Regions from separate parts of the Pseudoalteromonas sp. BSi20311 genome, predicted to be linked through region 2. Evidence: predicted binding sites of a transcription regulator. Region 2 holds the regulator's gene; the other holds the start of a gene.
What was found. The regulator NrdR, encoded in region 2, represses ribonucleotide reductase genes. The targets are predictions, from matches to a motif close to AAACACNANATNTNGTGTTT.

Region 1: nrdA (class 1a ribonucleoside-diphosphate reductase subunit alpha) is a predicted target of NrdR. The motif match lies at 5,711-5,730, and genes of this name have one in related genera.

Annotation. Positions count from the first base shown of each region.
Region 1 is NZ_BADU01000048.1:96-7,856, forward strand. It holds gene yfaE (class I ribonucleotide reductase maintenance protein YfaE) at 132-380, opposite strand; gene nrdB (class Ia ribonucleoside-diphosphate reductase subunit beta) at 386-1,516, opposite strand; partial or broken gene nrdB (class Ia ribonucleoside-diphosphate reductase subunit beta) at 1,594-2,363, opposite strand; partial or broken gene nrdB (class Ia ribonucleoside-diphosphate reductase subunit beta) at 2,459-3,244, opposite strand; gene nrdA (class 1a ribonucleoside-diphosphate reductase subunit alpha) at 3,306-5,588, opposite strand; gene P20311_RS04475 (HAD family hydrolase) at 6,000-6,680, opposite strand; gene ubiG (bifunctional 2-polyprenyl-6-hydroxyphenol methylase/3-demethylubiquinol 3-O-methyltransferase UbiG) at 6,680-7,390, opposite strand; partial or broken gene P20311_RS04485 (DNA gyrase subunit A) at 7,569-7,761, shown strand, end outside.
Region 2 is NZ_BADU01000051.1:5,360-20,674, reverse strand. It holds gene glyA (serine hydroxymethyltransferase) at 1-864, shown strand, start outside; gene nrdR (transcriptional regulator NrdR) at 972-1,421, shown strand; gene ribD (bifunctional diaminohydroxyphosphoribosylaminopyrimidine deaminase/5-amino-6-(5-phosphoribosylamino)uracil reductase RibD) at 1,424-2,551, shown strand; gene P20311_RS04630 (riboflavin synthase) at 2,576-3,229, shown strand; gene ribBA (bifunctional 3,4-dihydroxy-2-butanone-4-phosphate synthase/GTP cyclohydrolase II) at 3,258-4,370, shown strand; gene ribE (6,7-dimethyl-8-ribityllumazine synthase) at 4,464-4,928, shown strand; gene nusB (transcription antitermination factor NusB) at 4,944-5,357, shown strand; gene thiL (thiamine-phosphate kinase) at 5,442-6,416, shown strand; gene P20311_RS04605 (phosphatidylglycerophosphatase A) at 6,413-6,898, shown strand; gene P20311_RS04600 (ligand-binding sensor domain-containing diguanylate cyclase) at 6,930-10,016, shown strand; gene dxs (1-deoxy-D-xylulose-5-phosphate synthase) at 10,079-11,941, opposite strand; gene ispA ((2E,6E)-farnesyl diphosphate synthase) at 12,056-12,943, opposite strand; gene xseB (exodeoxyribonuclease VII small subunit) at 12,946-13,188, opposite strand; gene pomA (flagellar motor protein PomA) at 13,491-14,258, shown strand; gene P20311_RS04575 (flagellar motor protein MotB) at 14,261-15,181, shown strand.

The DNA.
Region 1 (7,761 bases), on a different contig from region 2:
AAGAATTTCATTACTTAGGGAGTGTTCACGGGTCTGTATGTAAATAAACCATGGAAAACTTGAAGCGTTATCCATGGTTTATCTGGGCGTTAACTGAGCAAGGTATGCCCTGTAGTTGAGCGACATCTTACTTAGTCTGTTTCTAGATCAATATCTGTTTCAGCTTTTGAGCAACAAGTAAGAATTTCGCCGTCTCGCACAAAGGACAAAGGTTCTGAAGAGTAATTAACCGTGCCACTTTTTATTTTTATTCTACAAGCTCCGCAAAATCCATCTCTGCACATATAATTAGGCACTAACTCTAAAGCTTCCATATTCTCAAGTATTGTTTTGTTAGGATGGCAAGTTCCAATCAGCTTGCCATCTATCTTTAACTTCATCGCAACTACAAGTCAAAATCACCGAAGTCTGTTGCATTAACTTCTGAATCAACTTGACCAACCAAGTAACTACTTAACTCAGCTTCCTGAGGAGCTACTTGAACATTGTCGCTTACGAGATAAGAGCTCATCCAAGGCAGTGGGTTGCTCTTTACATCGAACGGTGTATCTAAACCTATAGCAGCCATGCGCTGATTACTGATGTATCCAATATATTGCTTCAGAATGTCAGCATTCAAACCAATCATTGAACCATCCTTAAATAGGTAGTCAGCCCACTCTTTTTCTTGCTCAACTACCTCAAGAAATATCTGACGACCTTCTTCTTTTAGTTCAGCTGACACCTCCTTCATTTCGGGGTCATCTTTGCCGCTAGACCATAGATTTAGTATGGCCTGTGTGCTCGAAAGGTGCACGGATTCATCTCGCGAGATAAGTTTTATCAGTTTACTATTCCCTTCAAGCAATGAGCGTTCTGCAAAGGCAAATGAACAAGCAAATGACACGTAAAATCGAATCGCTTCTAGTGCGTTTGTTGAGCACACAGCTAAATAAAGCTTCTCTTTAACTTTGCGTTCAGTCACTTCGACTTTTTTACCATCAATTTCATGAACACCTTCACCATGTAAGTTATACACTTGCGTGATTTGAATTAGGTCATCAAAGTATTTAGATATGCTAGTAGCACGTTTGATGATCGCAGAGTTAATGACGATATCGTCAAAAACTTCGCTTGGGTCAGTAAATAGGTTACGCAAAATGTGCGTATAAGAACGGCTATGAATAGTTTCGGAAAAAGCCCATGTCTCTATCCATGTTTCGAGCTCAGGTATTGAAACCAGAGGTAGAAATGCAGCACTAACTGAACGAGCCGCAATTGAATCAAGTAGTGTTTGATATTTCAAATTTGAGATAAAGATGTGCTTTTCAGCTTCACTGAGCGTTTGCCAATCAGCTCTATCTTTCGATACGTCTACTTCTTCTGGTCGCCAGAAGAACGACAGCTGCTTTTCAATAAGGTTCTCGAATACCATATGCTTTTGCTGATCATACCGAGAAACATTGACGCTTTGACCCATGAACATAGGCTCTGCTAATGCGTTGTTTTGTGTTTGATTAAAGGTGCTGTATTTCATTTTTAAACCTCACATAAATACTTGTGTTATGCAGCAATGCTGTGTTTATGTGATGTTTCACATAAGTTAAAGTTCGTTTTATTGCTTGATTCTAAAGGAAGGGCGACCGACCGACCAGTTAAATGTGATGTTTTTTGTAGTGAATTAAGGCGAATTAGTTTGCTGTTCCCCTCAAGTAAAGATCTCTCTGAAAACGCAAACGAACAGGCGAAACTAACGTAAAAACGAATAGCTTCTAAAGCATTAACAGAGCACACCGCAAGGTATAACTTTTCCTTTAATTTGCGTAAAGTAACATCATATTCAACACCTTCAGATGTATGTTTACCTTCGCCATGTAAGTTATATAACTGTGAATATAAAATTAAATCATCAAAGTAAAGCGAAATACTTTCAGCACGTTTCAATATTGCAGGGTTAATGATTATTTCATCAAATACTTCACCAGGGTTGGTGAATAAATTTCTTAAAATATGTGTATATGAACGAGAATGAATCGTCTCACTAAATGCCCATGTTTCTATCCATGTTTCAACTTCAGGTAAGGAAGCCAATGGGAGTAACACCGCATTAACTGAACGTGCGGCCATACTATCAAGTAAGATTTGATATTTAAGGTTAGAGATGAAAATGTGCTTTTCGGCATCAGATAGACTTTGCCAATCCCCGCGATCTTTTGATACATCAACTTCTTCTGGTCGCCAGAAGAAAGACAGTTGTTTCTCAATTAAGTTTTCGAATGCCACGTGTTTTTGAACATCATAACGTGATACATTCACAGGGTTGCCAAAGAACATCGGTTCTTTTAAAGCGTCATTATTTTTTGATTAAAAGTAGTATATTTCATTTTTTATTTATTCCGGGATAAAGCCACATATTTATTTTTTATGCTGCTATTTTAAGTTGTGTGGCATTTTTTGTAATTTTATGTGTGGTTCCACACAAGTTGATCACGTTGTTTGTGTTTGATTTAGCTTGATTAGTTTTTAAAATTTTGCTATTGTGTGTGCATGACTGACGGGATTTAAGCTTAATAATTTTAGCATTGCCTTCCATTAGCTCACGCTCGGCAAACGCAAATGAACACGCAAAGCTGACATAAAAGCGAATAGCTTCAAGAATGTTCACTGACATCATCGCCAGATACAATTTCTTTTTCAGCTCAAATAAATTAACCACAACGGTTTCACCATTAATGTCATGTTTGCCTTCACCGTACAGGTTGTAAAGCGACACCGAGTTAATTAAATCGTCGTAATAAGTGGTTACGGCATCGGCACGTTCACTAATTTTGTCATTGCTAACAATGTCGTCAAAAATGAGTTCAGGGGCTTGAGTTACATTACGAATAATATGTGTGTATGAACGGCTGTGAATGGTTTCACTAAACGCCCATGTTTCAATCCATGTTTCAAGCTCAGGAATTGACACGATTGGCAATAGTGCAACGTTAGGCGAACGGCCTTGAACACTATCAAGCAAAGTTTGGTATTTTAAGTTACTTAAAAAGATATGCTTTTCGTGATCAGGAAGCGCTTGAAAGTCTAAACGGTCTTTACTTACGTCAACTTCTTCAGGACGCCAAAAGAAAGACAATTGTTTTTCAATCAGCTTTTCAAAAATAGGGTATTTTTGTTGATCGTAACGTGACACGTTAACGGTTTGACCAAAAAACATTGGCTCTTGCATTTGGTTATTATGATTTCTGCTAAAAGTAGTATAAGACATGTTTATCACTCAAAAAACTATCAGGACAAAGCGGGCAAGGCGCCCGCTTTAAGTTTAACTATTAAATTTTACACGCGCCGCCTGCACAATCATCATCTTCCACTTCTGGAGCGTCTTCTTGTGCATCTGATGCGCCATCACGGGTGTTATGGTAGTACAGTGTTTTAACACCTAGCTTGTAGGCACCAAGTAAGTCTTTTAATAAGACTTTCATAGGTACTCTACCGCCTTCGTATCTATTTGGATCATAATTAGTATTTGCTGAAATTGTTTGGTCGATAAATTTCTGCATTATGCCTACTAATTGTAAGTAACCATCGTTTGATGGAATATCCCACAGTAATTCGTAGTTATCTTTAAGGCGTTCGTAGTCAGGAACAACTTGCTTTAAAATACCGTCTTTACTTGCTTTAACACTAATGTGACCACGCGGTGGCTCGATACCATTAGTTGCATTTGAGATTTGCGATGACGTTTCTGATGGCATTAATGCGCTCAGCGTGGAGTTACGCATACCATGCTCTTTAATGCTGGCACGTAATGTATCCCAATCAAGGTGCAGTGGTTCATCACAAATCTTGTCTAAATCACGTTTGTACGTATCGGTTGGCATAATACCTTGCGAGTATGTAGTTTCGTTAAATTTAGGACATGCTCCACGCTCTTTAGCAAGTTCGTTAGATGCCTTCATTAGGTAGTACTGAATTGCTTCAAATGTTCTGTGCGTAAGCGCATTTGCGCTGCCATCTGAATAACGCTTACCGTTTTTAGCTAGGTAGTATGCGTAGTTAATAACGCCTATGCCTAGCGTACGACGTCCCATAGTTGCATTTTTAGCTGCAGGTACTGGGTAGTCTTGGAAATCAAGTAGGTTATCAAGTGCGCGTACCGCAAGCTCAGCTAACTCTTCTAGTTCATCTAAAGACTCAATGGCACCTAAGTTAAACGCAGATAATGTACAAAGTGCAATTTCACCTTCTTCATCATTCACGTTGCTAAGAGGTTTAGTTGGTAACGCAATTTCTAAACATAAGTTAGATTGACGGATCGGAGCCACTCTTGAGATAAACGGACTGTGTGTATTACAGTGGTCAACGTTTTGTAAGTAAATACGACCCGTGCTAGCACGTTCTTGAGCAAACATAGAGAACAGCTCAATTGCTTTAATTCGTTTTTTACGAATTGACTCGTCTTGCTCATATTTTACATATAGCGCGTCAAACTCGTCTTGATCTTCAAAAAATGCATCGTAAAGGCCAGGCACATCAGAGGGGCTGAATAACGTAATGTAATCATCTTTAATTAAACGTGAGTACATGAGTTTATTAAACTGTACGCCGTAATCTAAGTGACGTACGCGGTTATCATCAACACCACGGTTGTTTTTAAGTACTAATAAGTTTTCAACTTCTAAATGCCAAAGCGGGTAGAAAAGGGTTGCTGCGCCACCACGTACACCGCCTTGCGAACAGCTTTTAACCGCTGTTTGAAAGTGCTTATAAAACGGAATACAGCCAGTGTGATACGCTTCACCGTTACGAATAGGGCTACCTAGTGCACGAATACGACCTGCATTAATACCAATACCAGCACGTTGAGAAACGTATTTAACAATTGCTGATGATGTAGCATTAATTGAGTCTAGGCTATCGCCACACTCAATAAGTACACATGAGCTAAACTGGCGTGTTGGTGTACGTACGCCCGACATAATTGGCGTAGGTAAAGAAATTTTAAATAATGAAACCGCATCATAAAAACGTTTGATGTAATCAATACGTGTATCACGAGGGTAATCAGAGAATAAGCTTGCAGCCACTAAGATATATAAAAACTGCGCGCTTTCGTAAATTTCACCCGTTACACGGTTTTGAACTAGGTATTTACCTTCAAGCTGTTTTACTGCTGCGTAGCTAAAGTTAAGATCGCGAGAATGATCTAAGTACGCATCTAGCTCATCTAATTCTTGCTCTGTGTAATCAACGAGTAAATGTGCATCGTAACGTTTTTGTTCAACCATGTTAGTAACATGGTCAAAAAGACGCGGTGGCTCAAACTGGCCATAGGCTTTTTTACGTAAATGGAATACAGCTAAACGAGCAGCAAGGTACTGATAATCAGGCGATTCTTTAGAAATCTGATCCGCAGCAGCTTTAATAATCGTTTCGTGGATGTCTTTAGTACGAATACCGTCATAAAATTGAATATGCGATTTAAGTTCAACTTGTGAAACCGAAACGTTATTTAAACCTTCGGCGGCCCATTCAATAACGCGATGGATCTTATCAAGATCGAGTGGCTCTTTACGACCGTCACGTTTGCTTACAGATAACTGTTGGTTCATAGCTTTGCCTGTATTCCTTGGGAATTAAATATTTTTGACCAATGCGTGCACCTAAAAAAGCACAGTGCCTATTCGTTTATTGTTATTTTCACCGGTTTGGTGAATTTAATTGAATAACATTTAGCCACAATATCTGGTGTTGTTCAAATTAGAGATCACAAGATAGTGTGGTCTGGGATCTTTTGCAAGGGACAGAAACCGCTCTCATTGTGGATAACGTTGGGATAACGTAATTGTGTTAGTAGGCATTAACCTTTGATCATTCGGTTAAGTTGAAATTTGTAAAAATCAACTAAGGAAAGATTAAATTTACGCTTTTTAAAAATAAATTTTGTCTGCTTTTTTTATCATCAAGCTTTGCGTAAAAACTAACACAATCACAATATGTAGTGTTTATTAATTAACATGACACTATATGTGGTTAAATGCATCTATAGGACTGTGCCAATTAAAATCCGCATTCCAAGCCAATGCCTCGTCAACACTCGGTACATATCCCCATAGTGCGGTTGCGGTGTGCATATTGGCTGCTTTACCTGCTTGAATGTCACGCTGCGCATCACCTATATATAAGCAACGTGAAGGATCTACACTCATTTGCTCAGCGCAATACAGTAAAGGAAGGGGTGAGGGCTTAGATTCAGCTAAGGTATCACCGCTTATCACAATACGTGCATTTTTTAATGCAGGAATCGCCTTGACTAAAGGATCAGTTAAAAATCCGGGCTTATTGGTCATAATTCCCCAAGGGATTGCTTTGTTATCAAGTGCGATTAGTAATTGCTCTATTCCTACAAAACATTGGGTATGGGTGGCAATGTTGGCAGCGTATTGCGTAACTAGCTCTTGTAAAAGTTGCTCTTGCGGTTGTTGCGCCCAGCTTTCTTTAAAACCAGCAGCCAATAAAGCGGCAGCACCATTTGAAGCTGCGGGTCGATATATATCACGACTCACTTCAGGATGCTGATGATTACGCAGCACAGTGTTGAGTGCGGCGCCTAAATCATCGGCGGTATCGAGTAAAGTGCCATCTAAGTCAAACAGCAATGCTTGATATTCCATTGGGGCAATGGGGATTTGAGAGCTTGCCATTACGCTAACTTCTCAAAATGCAGCATATAATTTACGCTCACATCATCATTCATTGTGTATTGCTTAGAAAGCGGGTTGTAACTTAAACCAGCACTGGCACGTACTTTTAAGCCAGCTTGCTCTGCCCATGCAATTAATTGTGCAGGTTTAATAAATTTTTTATGGTCGTGCGTACCTTCGGGGACCATTTTTAATAGTTTTTCTGCACCGACAATAGCGTATAAGTAAGCTTTTGGGGTTTTATTAAGAGTAGAGAAAAAAACATCGGCCCCAGGTTTTGCTAATTTAGCCACCGCATGAATAATAGAAGCAGGGTCGGGGACGTGCTCTAACATTTCCATACAAGTGATCACATCAAAGCGCTCAGGGTGCTCATTTGCAAACTGCTCTGCAGGTACTTTTATATACTCAACGGGGACACTTGTTTCTAAGCTGTGTAACTTGGCGACAGTTAAAGGCTCTTGGCCCATATCAATGCCAGTTACTTTAGCGCCCATTCGCGCCATGCTGTGACTTAAAATGCCACCACCACATCCTACATCGAGGGTTTCTTTATCAAATAATCCTTTGGTTTTGTCTGCGATGAAATCTAATCGTAATGGATTAATTTCGTGAAGCGGCTTAAATTCGCCTTCTAAATCCCACCAACGTTCTGCGATGGCTTCAAACTTTGCTATTTCTGCGTTATCTACATTTTGATGTTCGGTCATAAAATACTTCCTCGTCAATCTGAGGCCATTATATAGGCCTAAATTGATAAATCGCAAAGTTTTGCGCCTGTAAATTAAAATTAATTGTGATAGCATGGTTACTTAGAAATAATAACAAACACTCTTAATACCTAATACTGGGTTGTTAAGAGCTGATACTGAAGGAATGTGATATCAAATGACTGATCTCGCCAATGAAATTCTGCCAGTCAATATTGAAGACGAGTTAAAAAACTCCTACTTAGATTACGCCATGAGTGTAATTGTAGGACGTGCATTACCAGACGTACGTGACGGCTTAAAACCTGTTCACCGCCGCGTTTTGTTTGCAATGAACGAGCTTAGTAATGACTGGAACAAGCCTTACAAAA
Region 2 (15,315 bases):
CACGTTAACTTCTCTGGTAAAACATACAACGCAATTCAGTATGGCCTTAACGAAGAAACTGGCGAAATTGATTACGCACAAGTTGAAGCGTTAGCACTTGAGCACAAACCAAAAATGATCATTGCTGGTTTTTCTGCATACTCAGGTATTGTTGATTGGGCTAAGTTCCGTGAAATTGCAGACAAAGTAGCTGCTTACTTATTTGTTGATATGGCGCACGTTGCAGGTCTAATTGCTGCGGGTGTTTACCCAAGCCCAGTACCATTTGCTCACGTTGTAACAACCACAACACACAAAACATTAGCGGGTCCTCGCGGTGGTTTAATCATCTCTGCGTGTGGCGATGAAGAAATTTACAAAAAGCTAAACAGCGCTGTTTTTCCAGGTGGCCAAGGTGGTCCTTTATGTCATGTTATTGCTGCTAAAGCGGTCGCATTTAAAGAAGCACTTCAACCTGAGTTTAAAACATACCAAGCACAAGTTGTTAAAAATGCACAAGCAATGGTTGCGGTATTACAAGAGCGCGGCTACAAAGTAGTATCGGGTAAAACTGACAACCACTTATTCTTACTTGATTTAATCGACAAAAATATCACAGGTAAAGATGCAGATGCTGCCCTAGGTAACGCGAATATCACGGTTAACAAAAACTCAGTACCGAACGATCCACGTTCACCATTTGTTACCTCTGGTCTGCGTATTGGTTCACCAGCAATCACTCGTCGTGGCTTTAAAGAAGCTGAATCAAAAGAGTTAGCGGGCTGGATCTGTGATGTACTAGACAACATCGAAGATGAGTCAGTACAAGCGCAAGTAAAAGAAAAAGTGAAAGCAATTTGTGCAAAATTACCTGTTTACGCTTAATCCAAGAGTAAAATAGTAATTTAGATCACAACTGCACACATTTTTGTTATGATAATGGCCGCTATAATAGCGGCCATTTTTTGTTTTTAAAACGGAAACACACAGTTATGCATTGCCCATTTTGCACCGCCAAAGATACTAAAGTTATTGATTCTCGCCTTGTAGGTGGGGGACACCAAGTACGTAGACGTCGTGAATGTAATGAATGCCACGAACGATTTACCACCTTTGAAGGGGCTGAATTAGTGATGCCACGGGTCATCAAGCAAGATGGCAGCCGCGAACCGTTTAATGAAGATAAGTTACTAAATGGCTTAACTCGCGCCCTCGAAAAACGCCCCGTAAGCACTGAACAAGTTGACGAAGTGGTTAATATTATTAAATCGCAGCTGCGAGCCACTGGCGAACGCGAAGTGTCTAGCCATTTGGTGGGTGAGTGCATTATGGAAGCACTTAAAAAGTTAGATCAAGTGGCCTATGTAAGATTTGCCTCAGTGTATCGCTCGTTTGAAGATATACGCGAATTTGGTGAAGAAATAGCCCGCTTAGGAGAGTAGTAATGACCAAGCAAAGTTCGTTTTCAGAGGATGATAAACGCTACATGGCTCGCGCTATTGAACTGGCAAAAAAAGGACGCTTTACCACCACTCCTAATCCTAATGTTGGCTGCGTACTCGTAAAGAATAATAAAGTAATAGGTGAAGGATTTCATCAGTTAGCGGGTCAAGGTCACGCAGAGGTAAACGCACTGGCTATGGCTGGCGAAAATGCAAAAGGCGCAACCGCTTATGTAACACTTGAGCCTTGCAGTCATTATGGTCGAACACCGCCATGTGCTGAAGGGCTAAAAGCAGCAGGTATTAAAAAAGTGATTGCCGCAATGGTTGACAGCAACCCGCAAGTTGCAGGCAAAGGTCTGAAAATTTTAGCGGATGCTGGTATAGAAGTCGCTTACGGGTTACTTGAAGCGCAAGCTCGCGCATTAAACCTTGGGTTTTTTAAGCGCATGGAGCAGGGATTACCCTTTGTGACTTGCAAAATGGCCGCAAGTATAGATGGTAAAACGGCGCTTAAAAACGGGCAAAGTAAATGGATAACTGGCCCCGCAGCGCGCCAAGATGTGCAACTATACCGAGCACAAAACTGTGCAATTTTAACCGGTGCCGATACGGTATTAATGGATGATGCAAAATTAAATGTGCGCCCAGAAGAGTTACCGTATTCTTTACCAACTGATTTACCACTGCGCCAACCGGTTCGCGTTGTTATTGACTCACAAAACAGACTTACCCCTGATCTTGCCTTATTTTCAATTCAAAGTGAGGTGATAATATTTACCACCAAGGTTGATAAATCGCATCAGTGGCCTCATTTTGTTAAACAGATTGAAGTACCTGAAAATAATAATAAAGTAGATTTACTGGCCGTGTTACACACGCTTGCCCAATTGCAGTTTAATAATGTGTGGCTAGAGGCCGGAGCGACACTGGCCGGTAAAATGACAGAACTTGATTTAATTGATGAGTTTGTTTTTTACATTGCTCCTAAATTAATGGGCAGCGATGCTAAAAGTTTACTAAATTTCCCAGAGTTAATGAGTATGCAAAATACCATTAATTTAACTTTTAATGAGTGTGTGCCAATCGGTGATGATTTACGTATCACAGCACTAAAAAAAGCTCATTAATCATTTTATATAAAGAGTAGCACTATGTTTACTGGAATAGTTGAAGCGACAGGTAAAATTGCGTTATTACAAAAAAAACAAGGTGATTTAGCTATTCGTATCCAAAGTAAAAACCTTGATATGAGTGATGTTAAGTTAGGTGACAGTATTGCAACCAATGGTGTCTGCCTGACGGTTGTTGATAAGCATATTGACGGCTTTAGTGCAGACTTATCAAATGAAACGATTAGCTTAACAGGGTTTGCACATTACGCATTAGGGCAAACCGTTAATCTAGAAAAGGCGATGCAACCTGTTTCGCGCCTCGGTGGTCATTTAGTGTCTGGCCATGTAGATGGCATTGCCACTATCACAGCAATTAATGCCAATGCGCGAGCAACAGAATATTGGTTAGCCACCGATGAAAATTTAATGAAATACATTCCTTACAAAGGGTCGGTTTGTATTGATGGTATTAGCCTGACGGTTAATGCAGTTGAAGGTAATAAATTTAAACTGACTATTGTGCCCCACACCAGCGGGCAAACGACCATAGCTGATTTTCAAGTCGGTACCAAAGTGAATTTAGAGGTCGACCAAATAGCACGTTATTTAGAGCGCCTAGTTAGAGGGGCTGAACAACCTACGGGTTCAGATATTTCGATGAGCTTACTCGCTAAAGCGGGCTTTATAAAATAACGACATTGACAACTTATACGAGCAACTTATGAATTTAAACAGTGCACAAGAAATAATTGATGACATTAAAGCCGGTAAAATGGTTATTTTAATGGATGATGAAGACAGAGAAAATGAAGGCGATTTAATTATTGCTGCTGAACACATTAGTGCAGAAGCCATTAACTTTATGGCGACTCATGGCCGTGGACTAATTTGTTTAACGATGACTCAAGAGCGTTGCTCGCAGCTTGATTTACCATTAATGGTAAAAAATAATGGTGCCGCATTCTCAACTAACTTTACTATGTCTATTGAAGCATCAAAAGGGGTTACCACAGGTATTTCTGCAGCGGATCGTGCCCGCACTGTTCAAGCTGCCATCGCGAAAGGCGCTGTGCCAAGCGATATTGTACAACCAGGTCATATTTTTCCTATTATGGCGCAACCAGGCGGCGTGTTAACACGTGCAGGGCATACAGAAGCAGGGTGTGACTTAGCGCGTTTAGCAGGGCTTGAGCCATCATCAGTGATTGTAGAAATCCTAAATGAAGATGGCACCATGGCGCGTCGTCCTGATTTAGAAGTATTTGCTAAGCAACATGATATTAAAATTGGCACCATTGCTGATTTAATCGAGTACCGTAACCTAAACGAAACCACAATTGAGCAAGTTGCAAAATGTAAATTGCCCACTGAACATGGTGAGTTTGACTTAGTGACTTACAAAGACACCATTGATGGGCAGTTACACTATGCATTGCTTAAAGGTGAAATAAAGCAACAAGAACCGACCTTAGTACGTGTGCATTTACAAAGTACCTTTAACGATATTTTACTCTCTGATCGCAATGCTGACCGTAGTTGGGGTTTATCGCAAGCAATGGCTTATATTGCTGAGCATAATGGCGCCTTAGTTATTTTAGGTAAGCAAGAAAGCACTGAAGAGTTAGAAGCCACAGTAAAAGCGTTTGCCGCAGCTGATGAGGGTGAAAATGTGACGCCACGTAAATTTCAAGGTACTTCGCGCACCGTAGGTGTGGGTTCGCAAATTCTGGCTGATTTAGGTATTCAAAAAATGCGTTTGATGAGTTTACCTAAAAAATACCATGCATTATCAGGGTTCCATTTAGAAGTGGTTGACTACGTAGAGCCACAATAATTACGCGCTAGGTTATTATTTTATTTATGTGGTATAATGCGCATCAATTTTTGCGCAACCGAAATCGCTTAAACTTATTTTTAGGGTTATCAAATGAAAATTATTGAAGGTAATAAATACGCTCCAGGCAAAAAGTTTGCCATTGTCATTTCTCGTTTTAATGACTTTATTGGTAGTAGCTTGCTTGCAGGTGCTGTTGATGAGCTAAAACGTACTGGTGGAGTATCAGAAGACGATATTACCGTGATTTACGTACCCGGTGCGGTTGAATTACCTTTAGCAGCGAAACGCGTTGCAGCAAAAAAAGAATATGATGCAATTATCGCCTTAGGTGTAGTGATCAGAGGGGGCACGCCTCACTTTGATCTCGTCGCTGGCGAGTCAAATAAAGGGCTTGCACAAGTATCGCTTGAGTATGATATCCCGGTTGCATTTGGCGTATTAACCACTGAAAGCATTGAGCAAGCAATTGAGCGCGCAGGTACCAAAATGGGTAACAAAGGCGGCGAAGCTGCTTTAGGTGCGCTTGAAATGGTTAATGTGTTAGATAAAATTTAAGTTTAAGGAATTTTTGTGAAACCAGCAGCAAGACGTAAAGCACGTATCTTAGCACTTCAAGCCGTGTATTCATGGCAATTAAGCGGCAATGCAATTGCCGATATCGAACAACAAATGTTGATCGAAAACGATGTGACTAAAATTGATGTTGAATATTTTAAAGATTTAGCGCGTGGAGTTGCCGTAAATCATAAGCAACTAGACGAAGCTGTATCGCCTCATTTAACTCGTCCATTTGATGAATTAGACGAAGTTGAACGTGCAATCTTACGTTTAAGCAGCTACGAGCTTAAATTTCGTGAAGATGTTCCTTACAAAGTGGCTATCAATGAAAGCATTGAATTAGCGAAAATGTTTGGCGCTGAAGATAGCCATAAATTTGTAAACGGTGTACTTGATAAAGCTGTAAAACAGTTACGCAAGTCATAACAACTTAAGCTGCATATTAATTTCAGTGAGTTGTTATAAATAACCGTTAAAAAGGAGAGCCGGCATAGGTCGGCTTTTTTGTGTATGAAGGAATTTGAATTAATTAATCACTACTTTAAAGGTCGCGGTATCACTCGTCGCGATGTTAATTTAGGGATTGGAGATGACTGTGCGCTTGTCACTGTACCAGCAAACTGTCAGCTTGCTGTAACAACAGATACCTTAGTTGCTGGGGTGCATTTTTTTCATGATATCTCTCCTCGCGCATTAGGGCATCGAGCTCTGGCAGTAAATTTAAGTGATTTAGCTGCCATGGGTGCAGAGCCTACATGGGTATCGGTTGCACTCACGTTGCCAAGTATCGATCCACAATGGATTGCAGAACTGACTGACGGTATGCATGAAATTGCTGAGTACTTTAATGTACAAATTATTGGTGGCGATACGACTCAAGGCCCACTCAGTATTACTATTTGTGCAAAAGGCACGGTTCCTGAAGGTAAAGCACTGCGTCGAAGTGGCGCAAAAGTGGGCGACTGGATTTTTGTAACCGGACCGCTAGGTGATGCTGGTTTGGCTATTGAGTCAAAAAAACAAGGTTTGCCAGTTGCACCTGAACATTTAAAGCATATTAATAAATGTTTAAACTTTCCAACGCCACGCGTGGCCGCCGGACAAGCTTTGCGTGGCTTAGCGTCATCAGCTATTGATATTTCAGACGGTTTACTTGCTGATTTAGGTCACATTTTGGATTTGTCACAGGTCAGTGCAACAATCAATATTGAAAATGTACCTACTTCTGATGCGATGCAAGCGAGTCTTGATTTTGAGCAACAGCTTCCTTTTATACTCAACTATGGCGATGACTATGAACTACTTTACACTGTCCCAGACAGCAATAAGAGTATGCTCGATATTAAGTTGCGCCAATACGGTGTAGAAGCAACCTGTATCGGCCAAATCAAAAGTGGTGACGGGAATATAGAATTATTACACCAAGGTGAAAAGTTTGTTTTTGAGCACAAAGGCTTTGAGCACTTTTCCAAGGAGCAGGTTTGAATAAAAACCGATTATTTAATTTAAAACGCCCACATCAATTTTTTGGTTTGGGTTTTGGTACAGGGCTTGCGCCTAAAGCCCCAGGTACATTTGGTACTTTAGCGGCGTTACCGTTTATTTTTATTACCATGCATTTTCCGTTATGGTTACAAATTGTATTTGCGGTGGTGATCAGTATATTTGGTATTTGGGCATGTGGAAAAACAGCCGATGACCTCCAAGTTCATGACCACCCCGCTATTGTTTGGGATGAAGTCGCTGGTTACTATATAACGATGATTGGTGCAGCACTGAATTGGCAAACATTATTAGTGGGCTTTTTACTATTTCGCTTTTTTGATATAGCAAAGCCAGGGCCGATTCGTATACTTGATAAACGTGCTCATGGTGGGTTTGGTATTATGGCCGATGATGTACTTGCAGGTATTTTTTCGCTTATTTGTTTGCAAGCATTGATAAAAGTAGGTTTACTACCCTTTTAATTTATTATTTGTTTAACTAGGTGGCAGCACTATGATGCGATTTTTATTGGTTTGTGTACTCTTGATGTGTGCCATGCCAAGTACGGCTTCAATTACTGATTACGTAGTTAAACAATGGAACATTAAAGACGGACTTCCCTCACAATCCCTCAAAAGTGTGGTGCAAGATAACCAGGGCTACATGTGGCTTGGTACGCAATTCGGATTAAGCCGATTTGATGGTAACACTTTTACTAATTACAACACTCAAAATAGTCTGTTTTTACCCAGCAATGGCATCAATAAATTACTGATTGATGGTGAAGGCTTGTTGTGGATAGGCACGAAAAATGGCCTTGTGGTTATCGATCCTGAGAAGCTAACCGCACAAGAGTTTAATATTAAAGGCCCTGTTAGAGACATTCTTGAAGACTCTCAAGGCAGTATTTGGATAGCAGCTAATGGGCTCTATTATATAGACAGAGGCCAAATAGAGCTGCGCGACCAACTAAATAATCCCAGCCCTATTGTAAACGCTACTGCTATCACCCAAATAGTAGGGTCAGTCAGTAAAATGGCGCTCTCACCAGAGGGAATTTGGCTGGTTAACGACCGTAATTTATTACGCCTGACGCAAAGCGCGTCTGATTTTTCTAAATTGCGCTTAGAGCTTACCGCTAAAGTGGCCTTGCCTGATCGTTTAGCACAAACAATTGTTCACGACTTATCCTTTTTAAATGGCAATTTATATCTTGCTTCTGAGCTAGGCGCTTACTTTTTAGATTTAGATGATGAGCTACGCCCGTTTCCACTGCCCAATGCTAATAACTCAGCTGTGTATAAATTTATGAGCGACGGTAATGGCGGCTTGTGGGTATCAACCTATGGACGTTTATTGTTCAGGGCTAAATCTAATGATTGGCAGTGGGTTGAACCCAGCCAGTTAGATCAGAGTATTTGGTTTGCTGATATATTTAGAGATGATGAAAATAACATATGGTTAGCGAGTTTTAGTGAAGGATTATGGCTTGCTCACGAAGGGCGAATAGAGCGCCATTCTGCCATTTCTAAAATGACCGAAGCGGTAATGGCAATTAGTAAATCACCTGATGGTAAGTTATGGATTGCCAATAAAAGTGGCGTTGGCTATTTTGATGCCGATAAAACTTTTATTAATGTTATTAATAGTGCCAAGTATGGAAATGCCTCGGTGCATGACCTGCAATTTGATGGCGATCGCCTTTATGTTGCTACTGGCAGAGGCTTGTTTTTTTACGAGTCGAATACCTTATATAGTTTCCCTGCTCGTGCATTGAGCGATAACCCAGTTTTTGCAATTAGCACTTCAACTAAAGGTGGTTTTTGGGTAGGCACCGGACGAGGGTTATACCGTTTAAATTACAATGGTTTAAACCCTTTTGCGTACAATGCTTTTTTAGGCAGTAAGTTTGTAACCTATGTTTTAGATAAACCAAATTTTGGGGTTATTGGCACCAGTAAAGGCGCGTATTACTTTACTGAACGCGGGATAGAAAAAATAGGTGACCAAACCACCTTAGAAAGTGCGTATGTGACCAGCATTTTACATATAAAAGGGGTAGGCATTTTAATTGGCTCGCTTAACGATGGCCTGTTTTATCGCAGTGGACAAGGGCAATGGCAGCAACTAGACGCCGCCAATGGGTTGCCATATGGTTCTATATTCAGCTTAGAATACGATGACACCTCAAAGCGAATTTGGGTAAGCACCATGAAAGGGGTTTACCGCATGCCTGTTGAGCAATTTAAAGCCAACATCGAAAGCCTAAAAGTAGAAGAAGTGATCTCTTCATTTGACCGTCAGCTCGATGGTAAAGCCAGCCAATGTTGTAATGGTTTAGGCCATGATGCGGTGGTTGATATGGATAACTCTATTTGGTATCCCAGTTTGCAAGGCGTTGTAGAAATCCCTAAAGACGTAGAGTTATTTGGATTACGCTCACTTAAACCAACTATAGAAACCTTAACCACACCATCACGAAAGCTTGCAGCTGCTGCGTTAGGTGAAAAACCGGTTCTTGAGACCGATGAGCGTGATGTGACACTTACCTATACTGCGATTGATTATTACGCTCCGGCAAGTATTGAGTTTAGATATAAACTTAATGGGCTTGATAACGATTGGCGCTATGCAAATACCCGTCGAGAAGCAATTTATACAAATTTACCCGCCGGTATGTTTTTATTTGAATTAGAAACTAAACGCCAAGGTGAGGATTGGGGTAAAGCGCAATCAGCCGAATATGCGTTTGTTGTTCCTGAACGGTTTGGTGAAACCATCTACTTTAGATTACTGATCACCAGTGGTTTTGTACTGCTGTTTTATTTAGTGTTTTGGGTATTTAAAGTTCAAGAGCGACGTAAGCAACAAGTACTCGAAGGGCTTATTACTGAACGAACCCTAGAGCTTCGTCAAGCGAATGATAAATTAAACCAAGTAAATTCTCAGCTTAAACTTGTTAGTCACTCTGATGAGCTAACTGGGCTGAGAAGTCGTCGTTTCTTGTTTGATCAACTACCAAAAGATATTGAGCATTTTCAGCGTAATTCGCAGTCATTACAGGCTCAGGGCAAATCTTTGGTGTTATTAATTATTAATTTAGATAACTTTAGCCGTATTAATGATGCTTATGGCCCTATTGCTGGAGATAGCTGTTTACAACAAGTGGCGGCATTACTTAACTCCCGTACTCAAGGCTCTGATTACGTTGCACGTTGGAGTGGTGATGAGTTTTTACTGTTATTGCGTGACTTTAAGTGTAATTTAATCGACAGCTATGTGTCAGAGTTATGCCAAGCCATTGCCGATTATAACTTCCAGCTTCCGAACGGCGAAACAACGAGTATTACCTCATCAGTGGGTTGGTCTTTCTATCCGCTCCCCCTGTTAGGTGGTCAAGTTATTAGCTGGGAGACATCGATTAATTTAGCTGATATCGCATTGCATCAAGTTAAAAAACGCGGTGGCGATGGCGTTGCTAACATTACCTTTGATGAGCAATTAGATGCATTTGAGTTTGAGCAAAACCCGAACTTTGAACAGCAGATTGGCTTATTGCAAAGTAATGGCTTGGCCGACATTAAGGTGTGGATGCGCTAGAGATTATAAGTGAGCAACAAAAAAGGAGCCAATGGCTCCTTTTTTATTAAACACTATAAGTATTAGCTCATAAATGCTTTAATTGTAGTTAATATACCTTGTCCACCTAACCCCATTTCATCATGCATTTGCTGTTGTGTACCGTGTTTAATAAATTCATCCGGTATACCTAAGTTAAGTATTTTTACAGCCGCTTTTTGGGTAGCTAAATACTCATTAACAGCCGAGCCTGCACCACCAGAAATTGCATTATCTTCAAGCGTTACAATAATATCGTGGTTAGCGACAAGCTCATCAATTAACCCTGTATCAAGTGGCTTAATAAATCGCATATTAACTAAAGTCGCATTGAGCTCATCTGTGGCCAGTTGCGCGTTTTCAAGCAAGGTACCAAATGACAATATAGCCACCTTAGTTCCTTGTTTAATTACATTCGCTTTACCAATTTCGAGCTGTTGCATAGCACTTTGAATGTCTGCGGTGCCAGCACTACCACGCGGGTAACGCACGGCTACAGGGCAATCGGCTTGATAGCCAGTGTATAGCATTTGACGGCATTCGTTAGTGTCACTAGGTGCCATAATAACCATGTTAGGAATACAGCGCATAAAGCTTAGGTCGTAGGCGCCTTGATGGGTTTCACCATCGGCTCCGACAATACCTGCGCGGTCAATAGCAAATAATACCGGTAGGTTTTGCAATGCAACATCGTGAATTAGTTGGTCATACGCACGTTGTAAAAAGCTAGAGTAGATAGCAACAACGGGTTTTAACCCTTCACAAGCAAAACCTGCAGCAAGGGTTACAGCGTGCTGCTCTGCAATTGCGACATCAAAATATTGTTCTGGGTGTTCTTTAGAAAAGCGCACCATTCCTGAACCTTCACGCATCGCAGGGGTAATTGCCATTAGCTTGTTGTCTTGCTCTGCCATGTCGCACAGCCAATCACCAAATACACTTGAAAAAGTTGCAGCGCCTGGCTTAGATTTCGGCAGGCTTGATGTTGCAGGGTCAAATTTTGGTACGCCATGATAACCAATAGGATCGGCTTCTGCTGGTTTATAGCCTTTGCCTTTTTGGGTTTTAATATGCAGCAGCTGTGGGCCTTTTAAGTTACGCATGTTGCGTAGCGTATCTACAAGCATATTTACATCATGGCCATCAATTGGACCAATGTAATTTAGGCCTAATTCTTCAAAAAAAGTACCCGGGATCATCATCCCTTTAATGTGTTCTTCCATACGGCTGGCAAGTTCTTTTACCGGCGGTACACCAGAAAGAAGCTTTTTACTGCCTTCGCGGATGTTGGTATAAAAGCTACCTGATAAAATACGCGCAAAATGATTGGTTAACGCGCCGACGTTTTCAGAAATCGACATTTCGTTATCGTTCAAAATAATCAACATATCTGATTTAACATCACCTAAGTGATTCATCGCCTCAAAGGCCATACCTGCGGTAATTGCGCCATCGCCTATCACCGCCACGGTTTTACGACCTTTGCCTTCTTTTTGCGCAGCAATAGACATACCCAGCGCCGCTGAAATAGAGGTGCTTGAATGGCCAACACTAAAGGTATCGTATTCACTTTCGTCTCTAAATGGAAATGGGTGCAATCCATCTTTTTGGCGAATGGTGTGCATTTGGTCACGACGTCCCGTTAGTATTTTATGTGGGTAGGCTTGATGACCTACATCCCAAACCAAACGATCGTCGGGAGTGTTGTACACATAATGTAATGCAACGGTAAGTTCTACGGTTCCTAAACCAGACGCTAAATGGCCGCTACTTTGCGATACTGAATTGAGTAAGTAATCACGCAATTCATGGCTAAATGCAGGAAGCTTATCTTGTGCTAAGTCTCGCAAGTGGGCTGGTTCGTTCACCAAATTAAGTAATGGATACTTGCTGCTATCAAGTGTCATGGTTTTTTATATATCCTTCGCTAATATTAACTTCCCTCAAAAAAGCTAAGTTTAAGAGGCGGCTTAATATTTAGTAATAATTTTGTTCTAAGATTTAATACGTTTTAGCCATGTTTAATGGTCACGTTCAATTAAATAGTTTGCCAATGCTGCTAAGCTGGTTGTGTCTGCGTCAATATTAGCTAACGCCTCATGGGCTTGTTGTATCAAATTTAGTGCTTTTTGCTTAGCACCTAGCATACCTAATAAAGCCGGGTATGTCGCTTTATTCGCAGCAATATCTGACCCTTGAGGCTTACCTAAAGTTAGTGTGTCGCCCTCAACATCTAAAATGTCGTCATGAACCTGAAAGGCCAGCCCGATAGCATACCCAAAAGTAGATAAGTTATCTAAAGTGTGTTGGCTAATATTAGGGGCACAAAGTGCGCCCAAAGTAATCGCACAATTTATTAATGCGCCTGTTTTAAGTTTATGAATACGTTCTAATTCATCAACCGTAATAACTTTATCTGTTGCTGCAATATCGCGGCCTTGCCCGGCGACCATTCCTTGCAAGCCAGAAGCATGTGCTAATTCTGCAATCATTTTTAACTGAGCTTCTGTTGAGCATTTAAATGTGTGCTTAGCAATAAGCTCAAACGCTAAGGTTTGCAGTGCGTCACCTGCTAAAATAGCTTGTGCTTCACCATAGACAATATGACATGTAGGACGGCCACGACGTAAATCATCGTCATCCATAGCGGGTAAATCGTCATGCACTAATGAATAACTATGAATGCATTCTATCGCTGCTGCTAGCACATCTAAATCACGTTTTTCAGCACCGAGCATTTTGCCTGTGGTATAAACCAAAAAAGGGCGTAATCTCTTCCCGCCATTCATTAGACTATAATGTGTGGCTTCTTTTATAGTGTTGTCGCTTTCAAGAGGTTGTTCGAAATAAAGATTGAGCGTATTAGCTACGTCATCTTGAGCGAGCTTTATTTGTTCTTTTATGCTCACAATTATTCCATATCGTTATCAAATTGAGTAAGCGGTGCTTTTTCGTCATTACCCATTAATATCGACACCTTTTGTTCGGCTTGTTGAAGTTTGCCAGAAGACGCACTGGCTAATGCAATACCGCGCTCAAATTGCTTTAAAGACTGTTCAAGCGATAAATCACCTTGTTCCATTTCACTGACAATTGTTGTTAACTCTTCTAGTGCTTGTTCGAAACTTAAATTTTCAGGTTTTTTAGTCGCCATCTTTATTTTCAACTTACATAATAAATTTAGACGCCAATTTTAGGGGGAATGCTAAACTAGGTCAAAGAATGATATGGTTTTTTGATAGATAAATGCTGTTAATTGGGTTTTATTGCGCTTCTTAGTTATTTTTTAACATGTTTAAAATTGAGTGTTAGATAGATTGCGATAGTTGATCTAAAATAGATGAGCGCTTAACTTTTTCGGTTATCATAAAAATCACTTAAGTATTTCAGTATCTTGCCGATAAACAATTAATAACAACGCTTGCGAAGAAAAAATATAAAACCTTTGGAGGGAATGTGGATTTAGCAACCATTATTGGGATCCTTGGCGCAATTGGCTTAATTGTCATGTCCATGTTTATGAGTAGTAGCGGTGAAGTCGCTATGTTTTACAATACCCCTTCAGTGGTTATTGTGTTTGGTGGTTCCCTTTTTATCGTTTTATCTAACTTTACTATGTCGCAATTTTTTGGCATTGGTAAGGTTTGTGCAAAAGCGTTTATGTTTAAAATTGAACCCCCTGAAGCGTTAATAGAGAAAGCTGTCGAACTTGCTGACTCTGCCCGTAAAGGTGGTTTTTTAGCATTAGAAGAGGCTGAAATTCCAAATCCATTTATGCGCAAAGGCGTTGATATGCTTGTAGATGGACATGATGCAGATGTAGTGCGTGCAACATTACAAAAAGATATTTCCCTCACAACAACTCGTCATGAAATGGGTGCAAGCTTATTCAAATCGTTAGGTGATATTGCTCCTGCAATGGGGATGATCGGTACATTAATCGGTTTGGTGGCTATGTTATCAAATATGGATGACCCAAAAGCAATCGGTCCAGCCATGGCGGTCGCCTTATTAACAACGTTATATGGGGCATTTTTGGCGAATGTTGTCGCTATTCCTATTCAGGTAAAACTTGAATTGCGTAAAGACGAAGAAGCAATGAACCAGCGACTTATTTTGGATGCGGTATTAGGTATTCAAGATGGCCAAAACCCTAAAGTAATCGAAGGGATCTTGAAAAATTATTTGGCTGAGTCAAAACGCGCAGTAAACACTGAGGAATAATTATGTCTGATGAAGAGTGTAAATGCCCACCCCCAGGGTTACCTGCATGGATGGGGACATTTGCCGATTTAATGTCGCTATTAATGTGCTTCTTTGTACTCTTACTCGCGTTTTCTGAAATGGATGTGCTTAAATTTAAGCAAATTGCAGGCTCTATGAAGTTTGCTTTTGGTGTACAAAATAAAATAGAAGTAAAAGACATTCCAAAAGGGACATCTGTTATTGCTATGGAGTTTACGCCGGGTAAACCTGAGCCAACTCCTATAGAAACCATTCAGCAACAAACGGTTGAAATGACCCAACAAATGCTTGAGTTTCAGGCGGGAGATGAAAGCTCCGCAGGTGGACGTCAAGAGCAACGTGGTGAAAAGCGAGGTGGTGAATCAAGTAGTACCTCTGAGGAAGTTGCTTCAGCGCCTGCAGTTTCTGCTGCCGATCAAGAACAAATAAATGACTTAGTTAAAAAAATTGCACAACAGCTTGAAAAGCAAATTATTGATGGGGCTATTGAGCTTGAATCTTTAGGGCAGCAAATCATAATTCGTATTAGAGAAAATGGCTCGTTTCCATCGGGGAGTGCATTTTTACAACCACAATTTAAACCTATCATTCAAGATATTGGCCGATTACTTAAAGATGTACCCGGTGAAATTACGGTGTCTGGTCATACGGATGATTTTCAGGTTTCCAACGAGCTTTACATTAATAACTGGGATTTATCATCTAAACGCGCAGTTGCGGTAGCGAGTGAATTACAAAAAGTTCCAGGTTTTGATAAAACCAGAATGATGGTGGTAGGACGTGCAGAAACTAGGCCCTTAGTGCCGAACGATTCCCGCGAAGATCGAAGACGTAACCGCCGTGTAGAAATATCAATTTTACAAGGCAAGGCAAAAGAGTCAGCGCCAATTGATGTAAGATAGAATGACTTGGCTATGTACCTTTTTTAGCATGGAATGCAACATTCTTAACAAATGTAATGGGGCGAATATGTTAACTAAGTATTGTAGTATGCCTGGTAACGGCGATGGAACTGATGAAGATACAAAAGTTAAGT